Regions from separate parts of the Aeromonas sp. MR16 genome, predicted to be linked through region 1. Evidence: predicted binding sites of a transcription regulator. Region 1 holds the regulator's gene; each other region holds the start of a gene.

Region 1 (3,281 bases):
GCCAGCAGGTGGGTCTCTTCCCGGATCGCCTCATCCAGTGACAGCTTGTTGCGCGACAAGGGGTGCAGCCGGCGACTCTCGCCATAGCGCTTGAGCAGGGTGGTGTTGTCGGCATCGAAGAAGAAGCTGGAGAACTCCACCCGCCCCTCGTTGCGTACTTGAGCCAGCAGGTTGTCCAGTTTATCAGGCTGGCTGGGCAGGTTGCGCACGTCTATGCTGACCGCCAGCTTGTCATACTGGCTCTCCACCGAGACGATCAGCTGGGGCAGCAGATTGACCGGCAAGTTATCCACGCAGTAGTACCCCAGATCCTCCAGCACCCTCAGGGCTACCGTCTTGCCGGAGCCCGAACGGCCGCTTACCACTATTAATTGCATCTTGTCCCCTCACGCCAACATGGCTGTGTCGTGCCCGGCATCAGGCCGAGGTCATGATCTGATAGAGCTCTTCATCGCTGGTCGCCTGGCGCAACTGACGGCAGACCGCCTTGTCGCCGAGCTTGGATGCCATCAGGGAAAGGGTCTTAAGATGCTGCTTGCACTCGCTTTCCGGCACCAGCAATGCAAACAGCAGGTCAACCGGTTGATTGTCGATGGAATCGAAAGGGATGGATTCGGAGAAGGTCATCAGCACGGCGGTCGGCGCGAAGGCGTCGTCGATCCGACCGTGGGGAATGGCAATACCGGCACCGATCCCGGTACTGCCCATTTTTTCCCGCGCCAGCAGGCTCTCGAACAGTACCTGACGGGAGGTGCCGAGGCGCTCTGCGGCCAACTCACTGATGATCTCGAGGGCGCGTTTCTTGCTGGTACAGGGGACCGCACTCTTGGTGCAGTCCCGACTCAGTATGTGTTCAAGTTGCATAGTTATTTTTGATTTAATTTATCTTTGTGCTTGATGATCTGCCGATCCAGTTTATCCAGCAGGGTATCAATCGCAGCATACATGTCGGCATGCTGCGAATTGGCGAACACCTCCCCCCCGCTGACATGCAGCTTGGCTTCGGCAATCTGGTTCAGTTTTTCGACGCTCAACACCACGTGTACGTTGTTGATATGGTCAAAGTGACGCTCGAGTTTGGCAAATTTGTTGTTCACATAATCACGCAGAGCTTCGGTAATCTCGACATGGTGTCCGGTCAGGTTAATTTGCATAACGTCTTCCTTTTGTTTGCCTAAACCAGGCGTTTGCGCTGATTCGATGGCGGGATCAACAAGGATTCACGGTACTTTGCGATCGTGCGTCTCGCCACCATAATACCCTGTTCGGCCAGCAAATCCGCGATCTTGCTATCACTAAGCGGTTTGGCAGGGTTCTCTGCCGTCACCAACTTTTTGATCAGGGCGCGAATTGCGGTCGATGAGCACTCCCCTCCTCCCTCCGTATTGACATGACTGGAGAAGAAAAACTTCAGTTCAAAAATGCCGCGGTGTGTGTGCATGTACTTCTGGGTCGTCACCCGTGAAATGGTCGACTCATGCATCTCCACCGCCTCGGCGATGTCGTTGAGCACCATGGGTTTCATGGCCTCCTCACCGTATTCGAAGAAGCCCTGCTGCTGCTCGACGATGCAGCTGGCCACCTTGAGCAGGGTGTCGTTGCGACTCTCCAGGCTCTTGATAAACCACTTCGCTTCCTGTAGGTGGGAGCGAATGAACTGGGTATCCGTGCTGCTGCGCGCGTTGCGGGCCATGGCCGCGTAGGCCTCGTTGACGCGAATGCGCGGCGCCGAATCCGGATTGAGCTCCACCACCCACTTGTTGCCCTTCTTGATCACGGACACGTCCGGGATCACGTATTGAGATTCGCTCTGGATGATGCCGTTGCCGGGCCTTGGTTCCAGTTGCTGGATGAGATCCAGCACCTCCTTGAGGTCGCTCTCCTTGAGCTTGGTCTTGCGGGCCAGGGTGCGATAATCGCGATTGCCGAGCAAGTCCATGTACTCGCTGATCACCTCCCTCGCCTCATTGAGCCAGGGCAGATCGGCCGAATACTGGCCAAGCTGGATCAGCAGACACTCCTGGACCGACCGGGCCGCAATGCCGATCGGATCGAAATGCTGCACCCGCTTGAGCACGGCCTCAACCTCATCCAGTTCGACTTCTACCTCATCGCTGCTGACTGCAGCCTGAATATCCTCGAGGGAGACGGTCAGATAACCGGAGTCGTCGATGGCGTCGATGATGGCGAGGGCGATGGCGGCGTCCAGATCGCTGAACGGCGTCAGCCGCATCTGCCACAGCAGATAGTCCTGCAGGTTTTCGGTGGTTTCCCCCTGATAGACGCTGTCTTCCCCATCGTGGATGGGGCCTGCGCTCTGGGCTGTGCCGGCCGAATAGACATCGTCCCAGGTGGTATCCACCGGCAGCTCGTCCGGCATCTTGTCCTGCGCCATGGCATCGCTGGAGTCGAGTTGACTGGCGTCGGGCACCTCTGTCGGGTTGGTTTCCTGCGCCTCGTTCTCCTCTTGCTCCAGCAAGGGGTTACTGTCGAGCGCTTGCTGAATTTCCTGCTGGAGTTCCAGCGTGGAGAGCTGGAGCAGACGAATCGCTTGTTGTAATTGTGGCGTCATGGTCAGTGACTGACCGAGGCGCAACTGTAATGTCGGCTTCATCTACGTCGGGATATCCTTATGTTCAGCGAGGCAGTCACCTAACAAAAATGAGGGATGCCCCCTTACTATAGACTGAATTGATCGCCCAAATAGACGCGCTTGACCTGCTCATCGGCGAGGATATCGACCGGAGCGCCTTCGGCAATCATCTTGCCATGGCTGACGATATAGGCCTTCTCGCACACATCCAGCGTCTCTCTGACGTTGTGGTCGGTGATCAATACACCCAGCCCCCGCTCTTTCAGATGTTGGATGATCTTCTTGATATCTATCACTGAAATAGGATCAACACCTGCGAAAGGCTCATCAAGCAGGATAAATCTCGGTTCTGCCGCCAGGGCGCGCGCGATCTCGACCCGCCGCCGCTCGCCACCGGACAGGCTCTGCCCCAGGCTGTCGCGGATATGAGTGATGTTGAACTCTTCCAGCAGCTGCTCGACCTTGTCTTCCCGCTCTTCGCTGCTCAAGCCCTTGCGAGTCTGCATGACCCCCATCAGGTTATCGAACACCGACAGACGGCGGAAGATCGAGGCCTCCTGCGGCAGATAGCCGATGCCGTTGCGGGCCCGGATGTGCATGGGTTGCAGGCTGATGTCCTGATCGTCGATGGTGATGAGGCCGGCATCCCGTTGCACCAGGCCCACGATCATGTAGAAGGAGGTGGTCT
Region 2 (3,281 bases), on a different contig from region 1:
ACAGATATCAAGCACGACCGGCGCGCTTGCGATCCATCTCGGTCAGCAGTTTCTTACGGATACGGATCGCCTTCGGGGTGACCTCAACCAGCTCATCGTTGTCGATGAACTCGAGCGCTTGCTCCAGGGTCATGCGGATCGGCGGAGTCAGCACCTGGGCTTCGTCGGTACCGGAGGCACGCATGTTGGTCAGCTGTTTGCCCTTCAGGCAGTTAACAGTCAGGTCGTTGGAGCGGGAGTGAATCCCGATCACCTGGCCTTCGTACACCTCTGCGGCGTGACCGATAAACAGACGACCGCGATCTTGCAGACCGAACAGGGCGAAGGTCAGGGCCTTACCGGTAGCGTTGGAGATCAGCACGCCGTTCTGACGCTCACCGATGCTGCCACCCTTGTGCGGACCGTAATGGTCGAAGGTGTGGTACAGCAGACCGGTACCGGAGGTCATGGTCAGGAATTCGGTCTGGAAGCCGATCAGACCACGGCTCGGGATCATGAAGTCCAGACGGACGCGACCCTTGCCATCCAGGATCATGTTGGTCATCTCGCCCTTACGCAGGCCGAGTTGCTCCATCACTGAACCCTGGTGCGCTTCTTCCACGTCCACGGTCACGGTTTCGAACGGTTCGTGCAGAACGCCGTCCACGGTGCGCAGGATTACTTCCGGACGGGATACCGCCAGCTCGTAGCCTTCGCGACGCATGTTTTCGATCAGGATGGACAGGTGCAGTTCACCACGGCCGGAGACGCGGAACTTGTCCGGATCTTCGGTCTCTTCCACGCGCAGGGCCACGTTGTGGACCAGCTCCTGGTTCAGACGCTCCATGATGTTGCGGGAGGTCACGAACTTGCCTTCTTTACCGGCGAACGGGGAGGTGTTGACCTGGAAGGTCATGTTCACGGTCGGCTCGTCAACGGACAGCGGCGGCAGCGCTTCGACGGCACTGTTGTCACAGATGGTGTCGGAGATTTTCAGCTCGCCCAGACCGGTGATGGCGATGATGTCGCCCGCTTGCGCGTCGGCCACTTCGGTACGGGACAGACCCAGGTAACCCAGCACCTGGCCAACTTTGCCGGTACGGGTCTTGCCGTTGGCACCGACGATGGTGACTTGCTGGTTGGTCTTGACGCGGCCACGGGTGATGCGGCCGATACCGATAACACCGACGTAGGAGTTGTAGTCCAGCTGGGAGATCTGCATCTGGAAACCACCGTCAGCATCCGCTGCAGGGGCTTCTACGTTGTCAACGATGGCCTGGAACAGGGGCTCCATGTTCTCAGACGGAACATTCGGATCCATGGTAGCAAAGCCGTTCAGGGCAGAGGCGTAGACAACTTTGAAGTCCAGCTGGTCATCGGTGGCACCCAGGTTGTCAAACAGGTCGAATACCTGGTCCATTACCCAATCAGGACGAGCACCCGGACGGTCGATCTTGTTGATGACCACGATCGGCTTCAGACCCTGGGCGAATGCCTTCTGGGTCACGAAACGGGTTTGCGGCATCGGGCCGTCAACGGCGTCGACCAGCAGCAGCACGGAGTCAACCATGGACATGACGCGCTCTACTTCACCACCGAAGTCGGCGTGACCCGGGGTATCAACGATGTTGATGCGGTAGTCGTTCCAACGGATCGCAGTGTTTTTGGCGAGAATGGTGATGCCACGTTCCCGTTCCAGATCATTGGAGTCCATGATCCGTTCCTGACCTTCGCTGGTGCGATCCAGAGTACCGGATTGCTGCAGCAGCTTATCAACCAGAGTCGTTTTGCCGTGGTCAACGTGCGCAATAATCGCAATATTGCGTAAATTCTCTAACATTCTCGCCTCAAATCACCGGGTAAAATTGGGCGCTAATTGTACTCTCGCCTTTGTGATCTGCCTAGCATAATTGCAGCACATTCGCATACAACAGGGGATCTGGATCATGGACCCCGTGCCGAAAGCCTGCTTAGATGGCATCGGGACGTGGGTGCACCAACCTGGTGCACCAAAACGATCCAGGGTTGCACCACTTTGAGGCGCAGCCATGCACGAGAGCGGGTGACCCGACAGCCTGAAAGGGTGCAAATGCCCTGAAATCAAGCTGTCACAAACTTGGCACGATACTGGCTTATGTGAATGTGACGACGCATTCACCCAAAGAGTTTTAACACCGGAGGTTACTTAGCATGTCAGCCCAGAACGTTTTGGCCTTGATCCAGGAACACGAAGTCAAGTTTGTTGATCTGCGTTTTACCGACACCAAGGGTAAAGAGCAGCACGTATCCATTCCTTCCCATCAGGTCAACGAAGAGTTCTTCGAAGACGGCAAGATGTTCGATGGTTCCTCCATCGGCGGCTGGAAGGGCATCAACGAGTCTGACATGGTGCTGATGCCGGATGCGGCCTCCGCCAAGCTGGATCCCTTCACCGAAGAGACCACCCTGAACATCGTCTGTGATGTGCTCGAGCCTGCCACCATGCAGGGCTACGACCGTGACCCGCGCTCCATCGCCAAGCGCGCCGAAGATTTCCTGAAGTCCAGCGGCATCGCTGACACCGTGCTGTTCGGGCCGGAGCCGGAATTCTTCATGTTCGACAACATCACCTTCTCCAACACCATGGGCCACAGCTTCGTGAAGATCGAATCCGAAGAAGCGGCCTGGAACTCGGGTACCGAATACGAGCACGGCAACAAGGGTCACCGTCCCTTCGTCAAGGGTGGTTACTTCCCGGTTGCACCGGTCGACTCCTCCCAGGACATCCGTGCTGCCATGTGTCTGGTGCTGGAAGAGATGGGCCAGGTCGTTGAGGCTCACCACCACGAAGTGGCGACCGCCGGTCAGAACGAGATCGCGACCCGTTTCAACACCCTCACCCTGAAAGCGGATGAAGTTCAGGTGCTGAAGTACGTGATCCACAACGTGGCCCACGCCTACAACAAGACCGTTACCTTCATGCCGAAACCCATGTTCGGTGACAACGGCTCCGGCATGCACTGCCACCAGTCCCTGGCCAAGAACGGCGTCAACCTGTTCGCCGGCGACCTGTATGGCGGTCTGTCCGAGATGGCACTGCACTACATCGGCGGCATCATCAAGCACGCCAAGGCCATCAACGCCTTCGCCAACCCGACCACCAACTCCTACAAGCGTCTGGTACCGGGTTACGAAGCACCGGTCATGCTGGCTTACTCTGCCCGTAACCGCTCCGCCTCCATCCGTATCCCGGTGGTACCGAGCCCGAAAGCCCGCCGTATCGAGGTGCGCTTCCCGGATCCGGCAGCCAACCCTTACCTGGC
Region 3 (3,281 bases), on a different contig from region 1:
TCAGCCCTGGTCGGTGGCGGCCCTGCTGCTCACCCTGGTGCTGCTGTTCGCCTTTCAGGGCAACGCCATCATGGAGCAGCCGCTGGTCATCGCCCTGCTGGCGGTGCCGATCCTGATCCAGGTGCTGTTCAACTCGGGGCTGGCCTACTGGCTCAACCGCAAGGTGGGGGAGAAGCACTCGGTGGCCGGCCCCTCTGCCCTGATAGGGGCATCGAATTTCTTCGAGCTGGCGGTGGCTGCCGCCATCAGCCTGTTCGGCTTTCACTCAGGCGCGGCGCTCGCCACTGTCGTCGGCGTGCTGATCGAGGTACCTGTCATGCTGCTGGTGGTGCGCGTCGTCAATGCCAGCAAGCCCTGGTATGAAGCAGGCATCCGCCGCTAACCCTTTTATTCACTTAAGCCATGAGAGACACGCAAAATGAGTACAATCACCATCTATCACAACCCGGAATGTGGTACCTCCCGCAACACCCTCGAGCTTATTCGCAACAGCGGCGTCGAGCCCACCGTCATCCATTATCTGGAGACCCCCCCCTCCCGCGACCAACTGGTGGCGCTGATCGCCGCCATGGGCATGCCGGTGCGCGCGCTGCTGCGTCAGAACGTGCCGCCTTATGAGGCGCTGGGGCTGGCGGAGGATAGCTTCAGCGACGACGCGCTGATCGACGCCATGCTGGCTCACCCTATCCTGATCAACCGCCCCATAGTGGTGACGCCTCTTGGCACCAAACTGTGCCGCCCGTCGGAACTGGTGCTGGATATCCTGCCCGACCCCCAGCTAGGGGCCTTCGCCAAGGAGGATGGCGAGCAGGTAGTGGATGCGAGCGGCAAGCGTCTGCGCTGATGGCGGACTACCCATGAGGAGCTGTATGAGCGCGAACTATCTGCTAAGGTGGCCCTCAGCCGATGAGAGATGATAAGGAACATATTATGAAGACCCGATCCTGGATAGTTGCCGCCACCCTGGTACTGGCGTCTACCCCCAGCCATGCCGACTGGGCGAAGTTGAAGGAAGCCGCCTCCGAGCTGGGCACGGCGGTGAGCGACACCAGCAAGGAGGCCTGGCAGGGCATTACCGATTTCTCCAAGGCGACCTGGGAGTCGGTCTCCAGTTGGGGGGCCGATGCCTATAACAAGACAGGTGCCTGGACGGCAGAGAGCGCCGCCACCGGCAAGGAATGGCTGTCGGCGGCGGACAAGAAGCTCGACACCATGCTCGAGCCCAAGACGCCGGCCGAGGCCCGCACCGCCCTCGACACCATGGCCGACACCGCGCTGGTGCGGCTGTTCAACGAGCAACCTTCTGCCAAGCTGCTGTTTGACAAGGCTTATGGCTATGCGGTGTTTGACTCGCGCAAGTTCTCCCTGATGGTGCACACCAATCAGGGCTCAGGGGTGGCGGTCAATCGTTCTGGCAACAAGCATACTTATATGAAGATGTTCGGCGCTGGCATGGCGAGTGGCTTCGGCGGCAAGTTCTATCAACAGGTGATGTTGTTCGAGACCAAGCAGACCTTTGACGACTTCGTGAACAAGGGCTGGGAGGCGACCTCGGAGGCGGGCGTCGTGGCAGGCAAGGAGAGCGCCTCGCTCGATGGCGGCTACAACGGCGGCATGGCCATCTACCAGATCGGCGAGAAGGGGCTGATGTATGGCGTCAGTATCACCGGCTCCAAATACTGGATCGACGAGGATCTGACCCAGTAAGCGTCAAGATCCGCTGTTATCCTGGCCCGCCTGATGCGGGCCATTTTTATGCCCAGGATCCGCTCATTTTGATGAGTTCCGCTCAGTCCCAGGCCCACCACAGAGCCAGGTTCGTCTAAATCCTGACCACTCGCCGACACGCCCCACAGGATCTGCATTCATTGGCACTCTAATTGCTTAGTGGCAGTCAGCGTCAATGATTTGTCTGGGGATGAAGATGGAAATAAGTGCAAGCAGCCTGATGCAAGAGATGCAGGCTCTCAAGGTCGAAGCCGGCGCCACGCCGCTGAGCCAACCCGGTCGTCAGGTCAATTCGGATTTTGGTCAGATGCTGCAACAGGCGCTCGACAACGTCAACGAGCTACAGGGCGGCGCCAATGATCTGCGCACCCGTTTCGACATGGGTGACAAGTCGGTGGACCTGTCCGAGGTGATGATCGCCGGGCAGAAATCCTCCATCGCCTTCGAGGCGACGGTACAGGTGCGTAACAAGATGGTCGATGCCTACAAGACCATCATGAACATGCCGGTATAAGGGTCAATAAACCGTGAACATGTCAGCAATAAGGACCTAACTCGTGGCAACTGATCAAAACGGCGACCTGCTGATCAACAGCGAGGGGGGCGCGGCCCTCGACGAGCACGAGCAGAAGAGCTCGGCGCTGGGCTTCTTGTCCAACACCGATGTGTTGCGGCAGATCACCCTGATCCTGGGGTTGACCATCTGTCTGGCCATCGCCGTCTTCATCCTGCTGTGGGGCAAGGAGCCGGAGATGCGTCCGCTCGGCACCTTCAACACCCAGGAGCTGGTCTCCACCCTCGACTATCTGGATCAGCAGAAGATCCCCTATCAGGTCGAGGGCAAGAGCGTGCTGGTCAGCGCCGAGAACTATGGTGACATCCGCCTGCGTCTGACCCGGGCCGGACTGGCTGGCAACAGCGACGTCAGCAACGATGGCGAGTCCATCCTGCTCAAGGACTCCAGCTTCGGCGTCAGCCAGCGCATGGAGGGGGAGCGCCTCAAGCTCAGCCGCGAGCGCCAGCTGGCGAGCGCCATCGAGCAGTTCCAGAATGTGGCCAAGGCCCAGGTGCTGCTGGCCATTCCCAAGGACAACGTGTTCGCCCGCAACGAACGCAAACCCAGCGCCACCGTGGTGCTGAGCCTCAAGGGCAGCGCCCTCGGCCAGGGGGAGGTGGACTCCATCGTCGACATGGTCGCCTCCGCCGTCCACGGCCTCGAACCGACCCGCGTCACCGTGACCGATCAGAACGGTCGCCTGCTCAACTCCGGCTCCCAGGATCCGCTCTCCGCCCAGACTCGCAAGGAGTTTGCGATGCAGCAGAAGCAGGAGCTGGAGTACAAACAAAAAATTGACGCCATCCTGATCCCGGTGCTGGGGGCTGACAACTACACGGCGGAGGTGGATCTCTCCCTCGACTTTTCCCAGCAGGAGCAGACCCGCAAGACCTACAACCCCGACCTGCCCGCCGTGCGCTCCGAGATGACGGTGGAAGACAACAGCGGCACGGGCAGCAATGGCGGCGTGCCCGGCGCGCTCTCCAACCAGCCTCCG

Evidence for each region. The regulator sigma-54, encoded in region 1, starts transcription at its own class of promoters, with help from an activator protein. The targets are predictions, from matches to a motif close to TGGCACNGTTTTNGCTT.
Region 2: glnA (glutamate--ammonia ligase) is a predicted target of sigma-54. The motif match lies at 2,097-2,113, and genes of this name have one in related genera.
Region 3: fliE (flagellar hook-basal body complex protein FliE) is a predicted target of sigma-54. The motif match lies at 1,870-1,886, and genes of this name have one in related genera.

The regions. Positions count from the first base shown of each region.
Region 1 covers NZ_JAKZFK010000042.1:7,668-10,948, reverse strand. The annotation lists gene rapZ (RNase adapter RapZ) at 1-377, opposite strand, end outside; gene ptsN (PTS IIA-like nitrogen regulatory protein PtsN) at 418-864, opposite strand; gene hpf (ribosome hibernation promoting factor) at 867-1,154, opposite strand; gene MM194_RS20155 (RNA polymerase factor sigma-54) at 1,175-2,614, opposite strand; gene lptB (LPS export ABC transporter ATP-binding protein) at 2,680-3,281, opposite strand, start outside.
Region 2 covers NZ_JAKZFK010000040.1:22,165-25,445, forward strand. The annotation lists gene typA (translational GTPase TypA) at 8-1,819, opposite strand; gene glnA (glutamate--ammonia ligase) at 2,170-3,281, shown strand, end outside.
Region 3 covers NZ_JAKZFK010000005.1:12,617-15,897, reverse strand. The annotation lists gene arsB (ACR3 family arsenite efflux transporter) at 1-382, shown strand, start outside; gene arsC (glutaredoxin-dependent arsenate reductase) at 419-844, shown strand; gene MM194_RS05835 (lipoprotein) at 931-1,707, shown strand; gene fliE (flagellar hook-basal body complex protein FliE) at 1,925-2,242, shown strand; gene fliF (flagellar basal-body MS-ring/collar protein FliF) at 2,286-3,281, shown strand, end outside.